One region of the Alteromonas sp. ABH4_453 genome, then DNA from elsewhere that is predicted to be linked to it. Evidence: predicted binding sites of a transcription regulator. Region 1 holds the regulator's gene; each other region holds the start of a gene.

Evidence for each region. Region 1 encodes sigma-54, which starts transcription at its own class of promoters, with help from an activator protein. Its sites were predicted from a motif close to GTTGGCACGNNNNTNGNNT; they were not measured.
Region 2: ACXAGV_RS08715 (hemerythrin domain-containing protein) is a predicted target of sigma-54. The motif match lies at 843-861, and genes of this name have one in related genera.
Region 3: ACXAGV_RS02565 (DUF2726 domain-containing protein) is a predicted target of sigma-54. The motif match lies at 848-866, and genes of this name have one in related genera.
Region 4: glnK (P-II family nitrogen regulator) is a predicted target of sigma-54. The motif match lies at 1,245-1,263, and genes of this name have one in related genera.

What each region holds. Positions count from the first base shown of each region.
Region 1 is NZ_JBSWXP010000004.1:244,795-246,997, reverse strand. It holds gene lptB (LPS export ABC transporter ATP-binding protein) at 1-365, shown strand, start outside; gene ACXAGV_RS09815 (RNA polymerase factor sigma-54) at 439-1,920, shown strand; gene hpf (ribosome hibernation promoting factor) at 1,951-2,203, shown strand, end outside.
Region 2 is NZ_JBSWXP010000003.1:546,831-549,033, reverse strand. It holds gene gdhA (NADP-specific glutamate dehydrogenase) at 1-678, shown strand, start outside; gene ACXAGV_RS08715 (hemerythrin domain-containing protein) at 908-1,363, shown strand; gene ACXAGV_RS08710 (YqaE/Pmp3 family membrane protein) at 1,504-1,662, opposite strand; gene ACXAGV_RS08705 (EAL domain-containing protein) at 1,857-2,203, opposite strand, start outside.
Region 3 is NZ_JBSWXP010000001.1:601,268-603,470, forward strand. It holds gene ACXAGV_RS02555 (M20/M25/M40 family metallo-hydrolase) at 1-203, shown strand, start outside; gene ACXAGV_RS02560 (hypothetical protein) at 363-812, shown strand; gene ACXAGV_RS02565 (DUF2726 domain-containing protein) at 1,022-1,609, shown strand; gene ACXAGV_RS02570 (5'-methylthioadenosine/adenosylhomocysteine nucleosidase) at 1,759-2,203, shown strand, end outside.
Region 4 is NZ_JBSWXP010000009.1:42,195-44,397, forward strand. It holds gene ACXAGV_RS17010 (helix-turn-helix domain-containing protein) at 1-183, shown strand, start outside; gene ACXAGV_RS17015 (hypothetical protein) at 233-1,048, opposite strand; gene glnK (P-II family nitrogen regulator) at 1,330-1,668, shown strand; gene ACXAGV_RS17025 (ammonium transporter) at 1,701-2,203, shown strand, end outside.

The DNA.
Region 1 (2,203 bases):
TACTTGATGAATTTAATATCAACCATATACGTAATAGTACCGGGATGAGTTTGTCAGGGGGAGAACGGCGCCGCGTTGAAATTGCCCGCGCTCTGGCAGCAAAACCACAATTTATTTTGTTAGACGAACCATTTGCCGGTGTTGATCCAATATCAGTTAATGATATAAAGAAGATAATACAGCATCTGCGAGATAGGGGTATTGGTATCCTTATCACGGACCATAACGTACGTGAAACATTGGATGTTTGTGAAAAAGCGTACATTGTGAGTCATGGCGAGCTTATTGCGCAAGGAACTGCGGAACAGGTTTTAAGTAATCAAAAAGTAAGGGACGTATACCTAGGCGAACAATTCAGGCTATAGTTAGTGTAACCTAATTGTCATTTTTCAGTTTCGCTCTGGTATATTTAATTTAGAGCATTTAAATAAGACGTAGATGAAACCATCTTTACAGCTAAAATTTAGCCAACAACTTACAATGACACCTCAGCTTCAGCAGGCTATTAAACTGCTGCAGCTTTCTACACTTGATCTCCAGCAAGAGATACAAGAAGCCCTCGATTCAAATCCGCTTTTAGAAGTGGAAGAAGGTAACGACGAGCCGCAGGTAGAAAAGAATAATGTCGATAGTGACGATAGCGCGGCTGAAGCTACAGCTTCAGCATCAAGCGATACGCTAGAAGCAGGAGATGCACTGGAGAAAAATGATCTTCCCGATGAGCTACCTATCGACAGTACCTGGGATGAGTATTATTCGGCTTCTTCCGCGCCAGCACCTGGTCCTTCTAATGATGATGAACAAATCTTCCAAGGTGAGACCACAGAAGACATCCAAGAACATCTTCTTTGGCAAATGCGCCTCACTCACTTTTCAGATAATGACCGCGCCATCGCTACAGCAATCATCGATTCAATTGACGAATCAGGCTATTTAACCGTTACTCTTGACGATATCTTAGAAGCGGTCAACGACGATGATCTAGAAGAGCCTATCGAAATGGACGAAATAGAGTGCGTGCTCAAACGCATTCAGATGTTCGACCCCATTGGTTCAGGTTCTCGTACACCTCAAGAGTGTCTTATGGTGCAGTTGCGTCAGTTTTCAGACGATACGCCTTGGCTTACAGAGGCGAAGCAACTTATCGAAGAATATTCAGACTTACTGAGTAGTAAAGACTACCGCACGCTAATGCGTAAGAGCCGATTGAAAGAAGATCAGCTGCGCGAAGCAATGCGTTTACTCCAAACCTTGAATCCTCGCCCAGGTAGTGCTTTAGTTACTAAAGAGCCTGAGTACGTTATTCCTGATGTCTCAGTAACCAAGAAAAATGGCCGTTGGGTGGTTGAGCTGAACCCTGACAGTTTGCCTAAGTTAAGTGTAAACCAGCAATACGCTGCCATGAGTCGCCGTGCCAAAAACAGTAGTGACTCGCAATTCATCCGCTCACACATGCAAGAGGCCAAGTGGTTCATTAAGAGCCTTGAATCTCGCAACGATACTTTGATGAAGGTTGCAAATTGCATTGTGCAGCAGCAAATGGGCTTTTTTGAGCACGGCCCGGAAATGATGAAACCAATGGTGCTAAATGATGTCGCAGAAATGGTAGATATGCACGAGTCGACTATTTCGCGCGTGACAACGCAGAAGTATATGCATACGCCCCGTGGCATCTTTGAATTGAAGTATTTCTTCTCAAGCCACGTAGCAACCGAGTCCGGTGGTGAGTGTTCATCTACAGCGATTCGTGCATTGATCAAGAAGTTAGTGGCTGCGGAAAACCCTAGTAAGCCGCTAAGTGATAGCAAGATTGCTTCATTGTTGGCCGAGCAAGGCATAAAAGTCGCTAGGCGAACAATAGCAAAATACCGGGAATCGTTATCGATCCCGCCGTCGAACCAACGCAAAAGCCTTATTTAAACGGGCTTAATAATATAAGGAAGACGAAATATGCAAATCAACCTTACTGGTCATCATGTCGAAATCACCGACTCTTTGCGTAATTATGTCGATACGAAGTTCAGCAAACTTGAACGTCACTTTGATCACATTTCTAATGTGCATGTCATCCTGAACGTTGAAAAATTAAATCAAAAAGCCGAAGCGACCGTTCATTTAAGTGGCGCTGAAGTATTCGCATCCTCAGAAAATACCGACATGTATGCGGCGATTGACAGCATGGTTGATAAACTCGACCGGCAGG
Region 2 (2,203 bases), on a different contig from region 1:
CGAAACTCGCACATTGAAGGCAATACAATTGCAGTATCTGGTGCAGGAAACGTAGCACTGCACGCGGCGCTTAAGGCGGTAGAGAAAGGTGGAAAGGTAATTTCGCTCTCAAACAGCCGGGGGCTTCTACATGTTGAAGAAGGGTTATCGGATACGGCATTAAAATGGGCAATTGATAACCACGCTAACCGAGATAATATCCTTGTAGACATGGCTGATAAAAAAATGGGTAAATGGATAGCCGATAAAAAGCCGTGGCATATAAAATGCGATATTGCTCTACCTTGTGCAACGCAAAATGAACTGCTTGAAACGGACGCCAAGGTATTACTAGATAACGGCTGTAAGATGGTTTTAGAAGGTGCGAACATGCCATGTACAAATAAGGCACAAGCGCTTTTCTTAGATGCTAAAATTGTTTATGTGCCCGGAAAGGCATCTAATGCAGGTGGTGTCGCCTTGTCGGGATTAGAAATGAGCCAAAACGCCATGTTCAATCAGCGCAATGCGAACGTACTTGATGATCAGTTAAACGCTATTATGGAAAGCATTCATCAGCGCTGTGTTGCAGAAGGACAAGGTGTAGGTGATGAACACGATTATATTGACTACATGAAAGGCGCTAACATCGCAGCGTTTAGACGTCTTGCAGACGCCATGGTCGCACAAGGCGTGTAGCACGTTTACGACATATTTCATTCGATAAATTCACGACAATACTGCCGTGAATTTATCGGTAAGTAACCTGTAAAATTTGCGTTTTTTCTGTTCTCTTGTACCAACCCCCCTGAATCGTTCAATAGATTTTATTATAAAATTCAGGAACTAACAGACTTTTTATTCATGGAACAAAAATAGCATTACCCTTGGTGTGATTAACTTTTTAGGTATTTATAAGGAACCACCTATGAAAATTTTTGAAGCTTTACGCCAGGACCATGAGAAGCAACGTTTATTGTTAAAGATTTTAGCTGAAACAAGTGGAGATACAGCTGCACGCCGTGAATATTACCAAGAGCTCAAAACTCAGCTTGAAAGTCATGCTATTGCTGAGGAGCGCCACTTTTATTCTCATCTTTTAGAAAAAGATGCCACCGTAGATTTGACCCGTCATGGAATTGCAGAGCATCACGAGATTGATGAATTACTAGCTAAGCTTGATGACACCGATATGAGCTCACCTGCATGGTTACGTTATTTGAAGACACTTCAGGAAAAAGTGGAACATCACCTTGCTGACGAAGAACAGGAGTTCTTCCAGGTAGCGGGGAATGTGCTTAACGACCGCCAGAAAACAAAACTTGCTGATGAATATCAAAAAGAGATGAAACAGGAGTTAGACGACGAAAAACTAACGGCGTAACATAGCCTTGGTATCCATGGCGGTAGTATCCAATCCGAGAGGCGTCATAAAGTAAAAAGCCAGCTATTGAAGCTGGCTTTTGCATATTTAGTGTTTGATTGCTCTTTCACCTATAACAGATTACTGAAGCGTTTAAGTGCCTACTTTTTAGCGATGATGTAAACCGCGTGAATTACACCTGGAAAATAGCCAAGAATGGTCAATAGAATATTGATCCAAAAATGCGCGCCGATACCGACCTGTAAAAATACGCCTAGCGGTGGAAGTAAAATTGATAAAAGTATACGAATGATGTCCATAGTAAATTCCTTGTTTTTGAAGTAATTTCACAACTCAGTAGGCAAAAAACTCACACTTTAGTGAAAGTGTTTAGCCTGCGGAGCGATTTTCACGCTTCATAATGGTTGTTTGCATTTTAGATGCCATGTCAGCGTTGATAAACGATTGAGCATCCCATTGACTCCAAAAATATAAGTTTTTTGTAATAAGGAAGCTATTCACCGAAAGGCGTATTTTGCAGCCAATCTTCTAGGTCTGGACGATTAAGCGGTCGACTGATGAAGTAACCTTGCGCGATATCACACCCCCACTCTTTCAAGATTTCTAGCGACGCAACATCTTCTACACCTTCTGCAACCACTTTTAAATTGAAGACACTTGCTAAACTAAGCACGGTGTGAACTATTTGTTGATCGTTCTCGTCGCTTGCTAGAGCAAGAATAAAGCTTTTATCTATCTTGATCGTTTTGACAGGTAGATTCTTTAAGTACGCCAATGAAGAATAGCCCGTGCCGAAATCATCGATCGCAAAGTGAAATCCACGGGCCGTAAGCTCATTTA
Region 3 (2,203 bases), on a different contig from region 1:
AGAAAGTTGTAGTTATTCCAATGATGGGGGGTACTGTTCCAACCGCACCGCTCGTAAACAGTATAGAAAAGCCGGTAATTCTTATTCCATTAGTCAATGCTGATAACAATCAACACGCCCCTAATGAAAACTTACGTATAGGGAACTTTTACAGTGGAACAAATGCGCTATATCAATTACTGACCACGCCTTATGACCAGTAATAGAGTTGTAATGATGAAGTGATGCTTTAAACCAAAACCTATACGGAAAACCTCACTAATATACGTTAATAGACCAAGGTTTAGTTGAAGCGCGGGAGTTACGACTCTACTATCGTTTAAGCAATTAAAGACATCGAACATCTGGTGAAGAATCTATCTATGCAGCATTTAAACATTAAGAAACTTACATTGTGTCTAACATTGGCGATAGCAGCGAGCAATGCCAGCTTAGCTGATACCATTGTTGTTGACGCTTCATTAAATGCGCAAGTTAACAACCAAGCCAAGAAACAGAGCGTTGACTCATCACCTAGTAAGCCAAGCATCATGTCTTGCCCTTCTGATTTTCAGCAAGTTAAGATTTCTGATGATGCAAGACAATGCCAAGCATTTGACGAAACCAAGACTGGAGTAATGGTTTACCACTCTCCTCGCTCCCCGAGTGAATTACTGAATGTTTACCAAACGGCGCACCCCGCTTTAAAAACTCACACACCTGTTAGCGGCCGCACGTTGTTATCCTCAGAAGATAAAGGGGTCAGAGTAATAATCAGCCCCGATAACACCGGCTCTCAAGTGGATATTCTTGTTACATCCACAACGAAATAAGCCCTTTTAGCAAGACAACTAAAAAATCTACTCATGTTGGCATCTGCTTTGCAAAATCATCAATAACTACTCCACGGTAACAGTGAGTGTCATTTTTATGACGCTCAAACTGAAAACGGAGCCCAAGCTTTTTTCGATATAAACATTTTAGCAGGCTTCTTTATTACGCATTCCGTGGGCTTTAACTATTGATATTTGCGAGGGTTACGATGGAATTGGCAATTATTCTAATGATGTTACTTATTGTCGTTGCACTGGGTGCCATAAAGTTGTCAGACGGCGGTGTCGCATTTCCATTTAGGCGAAAGCCGCAATTGTTCACCCCCGTTGAGCACTCTTTTTTAAACCTTATCGAACAGGCTATGGGAAGAGAGTTTCGCATAGTGTGCCGTGTGCGTCTTAACGATTTAGTGGCGGTTCGCCAGTCTGCAAATAAAAAGACGGCAAGCCAAGCCATCAGCAGAGCTTCTAGCAGACAGCTCGACTTTGTATTAGTAGATAAACACGACATGAGTCCTGTTCTTGCTATCGACTTAGTTCATAGCCAAGGCAAAGATGGTTATAAATCACAAAAAGACTGGTTTGTAACCGGAGCCCTTGATGCTGCTGGCCTTCCTCATGCAAGAATTAAAGTTAAGTCTGGTTATACCGTTGACGATATTCGCGAGTGTTTGGAAAACAAACTCATTCCTTATCGCCGTTTACAGCAAAAAATGGCGCAGCTGCCAACGCATAATCCAGAGCCACCAAAGCGCCCGACTCGCCCAGTGCGTTCAAGCAGACCAGCTGCAGCTTAAGACATAAGCCCCACTTCCCCTGGCCTTTGTTGCTTTGCTATTTTCTTACTCTCAAATAGCGGTAACAGAGGCATTTTTCTGTCAGTTTGCCCGTTTTCCTTATACAATTAATTCATTCGTTAAACTCCCTCAACACCGTCGGTAAAGTTATGAAAAAAATTGGTATTTTAGGTGCAATGGACGAAGAAGTTGCGCTACTTAAAGCGTCACTTTGGAATGTAAAAGAAACCCAGTGGAAGCACCTGACGTTTTACGAAGGTACACTTAACGACATAGAAGTGGTGCTAGTAAAATGCGGTATTGGTAAAGTGGCTGCAGCAATTGCTACTACTGTACTTATCGAACAGTACGCCCCTGATGCTGTTGTCAATACCGGTTCTGCCGGAGGTTTCGACAAGAATCTAAACATCGGTGATTTAGTGATCGCCAGTCACGTTATTCACCATGATGCCGATTTAACCCATTTTGGCTACAAACTCGGTCAATGCGCAGGTATGCCTGAAGATTTCCGTTGCGATACAAGGTTAATGGAAGCCGCTCGTAGTGCTGCCACAGGCATTACGTCGCTTCAGTCGACAACAGGTTTAATCTGTA
Region 4 (2,203 bases), on a different contig from region 1:
GGGCATAGTTTACGAGATTACCTTGTAAAAGTGAGGATGGAAAAGGCCAAAGCACTACTTAGAAATACCGATACACCAATGTTGGGTATAGCTCAGCTAACAGGGTATGAAGATGTTGCAGCATTCAGTCGCCGGTTCAAAGCGCATTTCGGGCAACCTCCTAAGTTTTTCAAAAGAAAGTAGCGGTGATAAGGGCTTACCTGATATGACGGTAAATCGTTGGTAGAGACAACTAGTTCATCTCTTCGTCTTTAGGAAGTTTATTGACTCTAGCGTCTATAAAACGTTTGTGGTCGTCCATTTTGGTGCATTCTAAGGTACCACCTGTAAAACCACTCAATATCGCCAAAGTTTTATTGGTCGTACTGCTACAGTTTACGCGTTTTGAAGGGCGTCTACTTTCATTGGCTTGTATTTGCTGTGTGCTTGGTCCGCTGAGCACCGGGCTAACTTTACGTTTTTGAAATGCTGTTGCTGCTTGTTCAGCGTCTTCAGCAACTTTGTCACTGTGATACTTTTCAAAGTAAAGAGCCGCGCCATCTTTTACCGATAGATTCAACGAGCCTGCGCGCCGATTTGCGTCTTTTGAAAGGGTAGGCGTTGGTGACGTATTTAATGGCTTATTTTCAACGGGTACCTGCTGTATATCGGGTTCAGTATTTTTCTTCTGCTTGGGCGCAGGGCTTTCCACAATTTTATTTTTATTATCAAGTGCTTCAGTGGCTTTGGTTGCGTCAGGCTTCAACTCAATTTCTTGCCTTTTAGGGGAAACATCGATTGGTTTAGTTTCTTGTGGTTTAGCTTGGGCAGGAGGGCGTGGAACGGGGGGATAGTACAGTCTGGCGCTTATCTCCGGCGTTCGCTCCAAAACATTTACTCGTGCTTTTTGGTTGTTGATGCCTATTTGAGAAAGTATGACCACTACGATGACCCCAAACACATGTGCACAGCCCGAAATTAATAGTGGGCGCCACGCCGTTTTCTTTGCAACGGAATGGTGTTCAATGCTGCGCTCAGGCGCAAAGAAAGATGGGGTGATAGTCGTCATAGTAAACAACAGACCATGGGCCCTATCGAATAGTTCCGTCCTAATTTCATCGCACTTTTTAGTCCTCTCACCTTACCGCAACCTCATACCGCTTCAAAATTGGGCAAATTTTTAACAGTGCACCATTAGTGTGCATTATTTTTGTGCGTTCATGAAGCGTTTGCATGTATGTATTTGATTTATTTAGCTAATAATTTGTGGCATGGCTCTTGGTTTATCTTCCCATAGTTGGAAACACGACCATAAATCACAGAATAACCAAAACAAACTGGGAGCAACTCATGAAACTAGTCACAGCGATCATCAAGCCGTTCAAGCTAGATGATGTTCGTGAAGCCATTTCAGAAATCGGTATCGACGGTTTGACCGTGACCGAAGTGAAGGGCTTTGGACGTCAAAAAGGACACACTGAACTTTACCGCGGAGCGGAATATCAGGTGGATTTTCTACCTAAAGTCAAACTGGAAATTGCTGTTCAGGATGATCAAGTAGAGCGCCTGGTAGAAGCCATCGTTGGCGCTGCCAAAACAGGCAAAATTGGAGACGGCAAGGTGTTTGTTTATGACCTTGAGCACGCCGTTCGTATTCGAACTGGTGAGTCGGATAGCGACGCGCTGTAAGCCACAACGATATATTTGCGGAGAAAACCATAATGGAAATCACTTTTGAACTTGGGTATGCGCTAGATACCTTTTATTTTCTAATCTGCGGTGCACTGGTTATGTGGATGGCTGCAGGTTTTGCGATGCTTGAAGCTGGTCTTGTTCGAGCGAAAAACACCACAGAAATTCTAACTAAAAACATGGCACTATTTGCAATTGCTTGCACCATGTACATGATTTGCGGCTACGGCATTATGTACGGCGGTGGCGACTGGGGTCCATTCCTAAGCGGTATTATGGGTGACGGCGCAACAGGTGTAGCTGAAGATCCAGCAACCTATGCACCTTCTGCTGACTTCTTCTTCCAAGTAGTATTTGTTGCGACAGCAATGTCTATCGTATCTGGTGCGGTTGCTGAGCGTATGAAGCTTTGGGCATTCCTAGCGTTCGCAGTTGTTATGACGGGCTTCATCTATCCAATGGAAGGTGCTTGGACATGGGGCGGCGAAGCAGTATTCGGTATGTATACGCTTGGCGACCTTGGTTTCTCTGA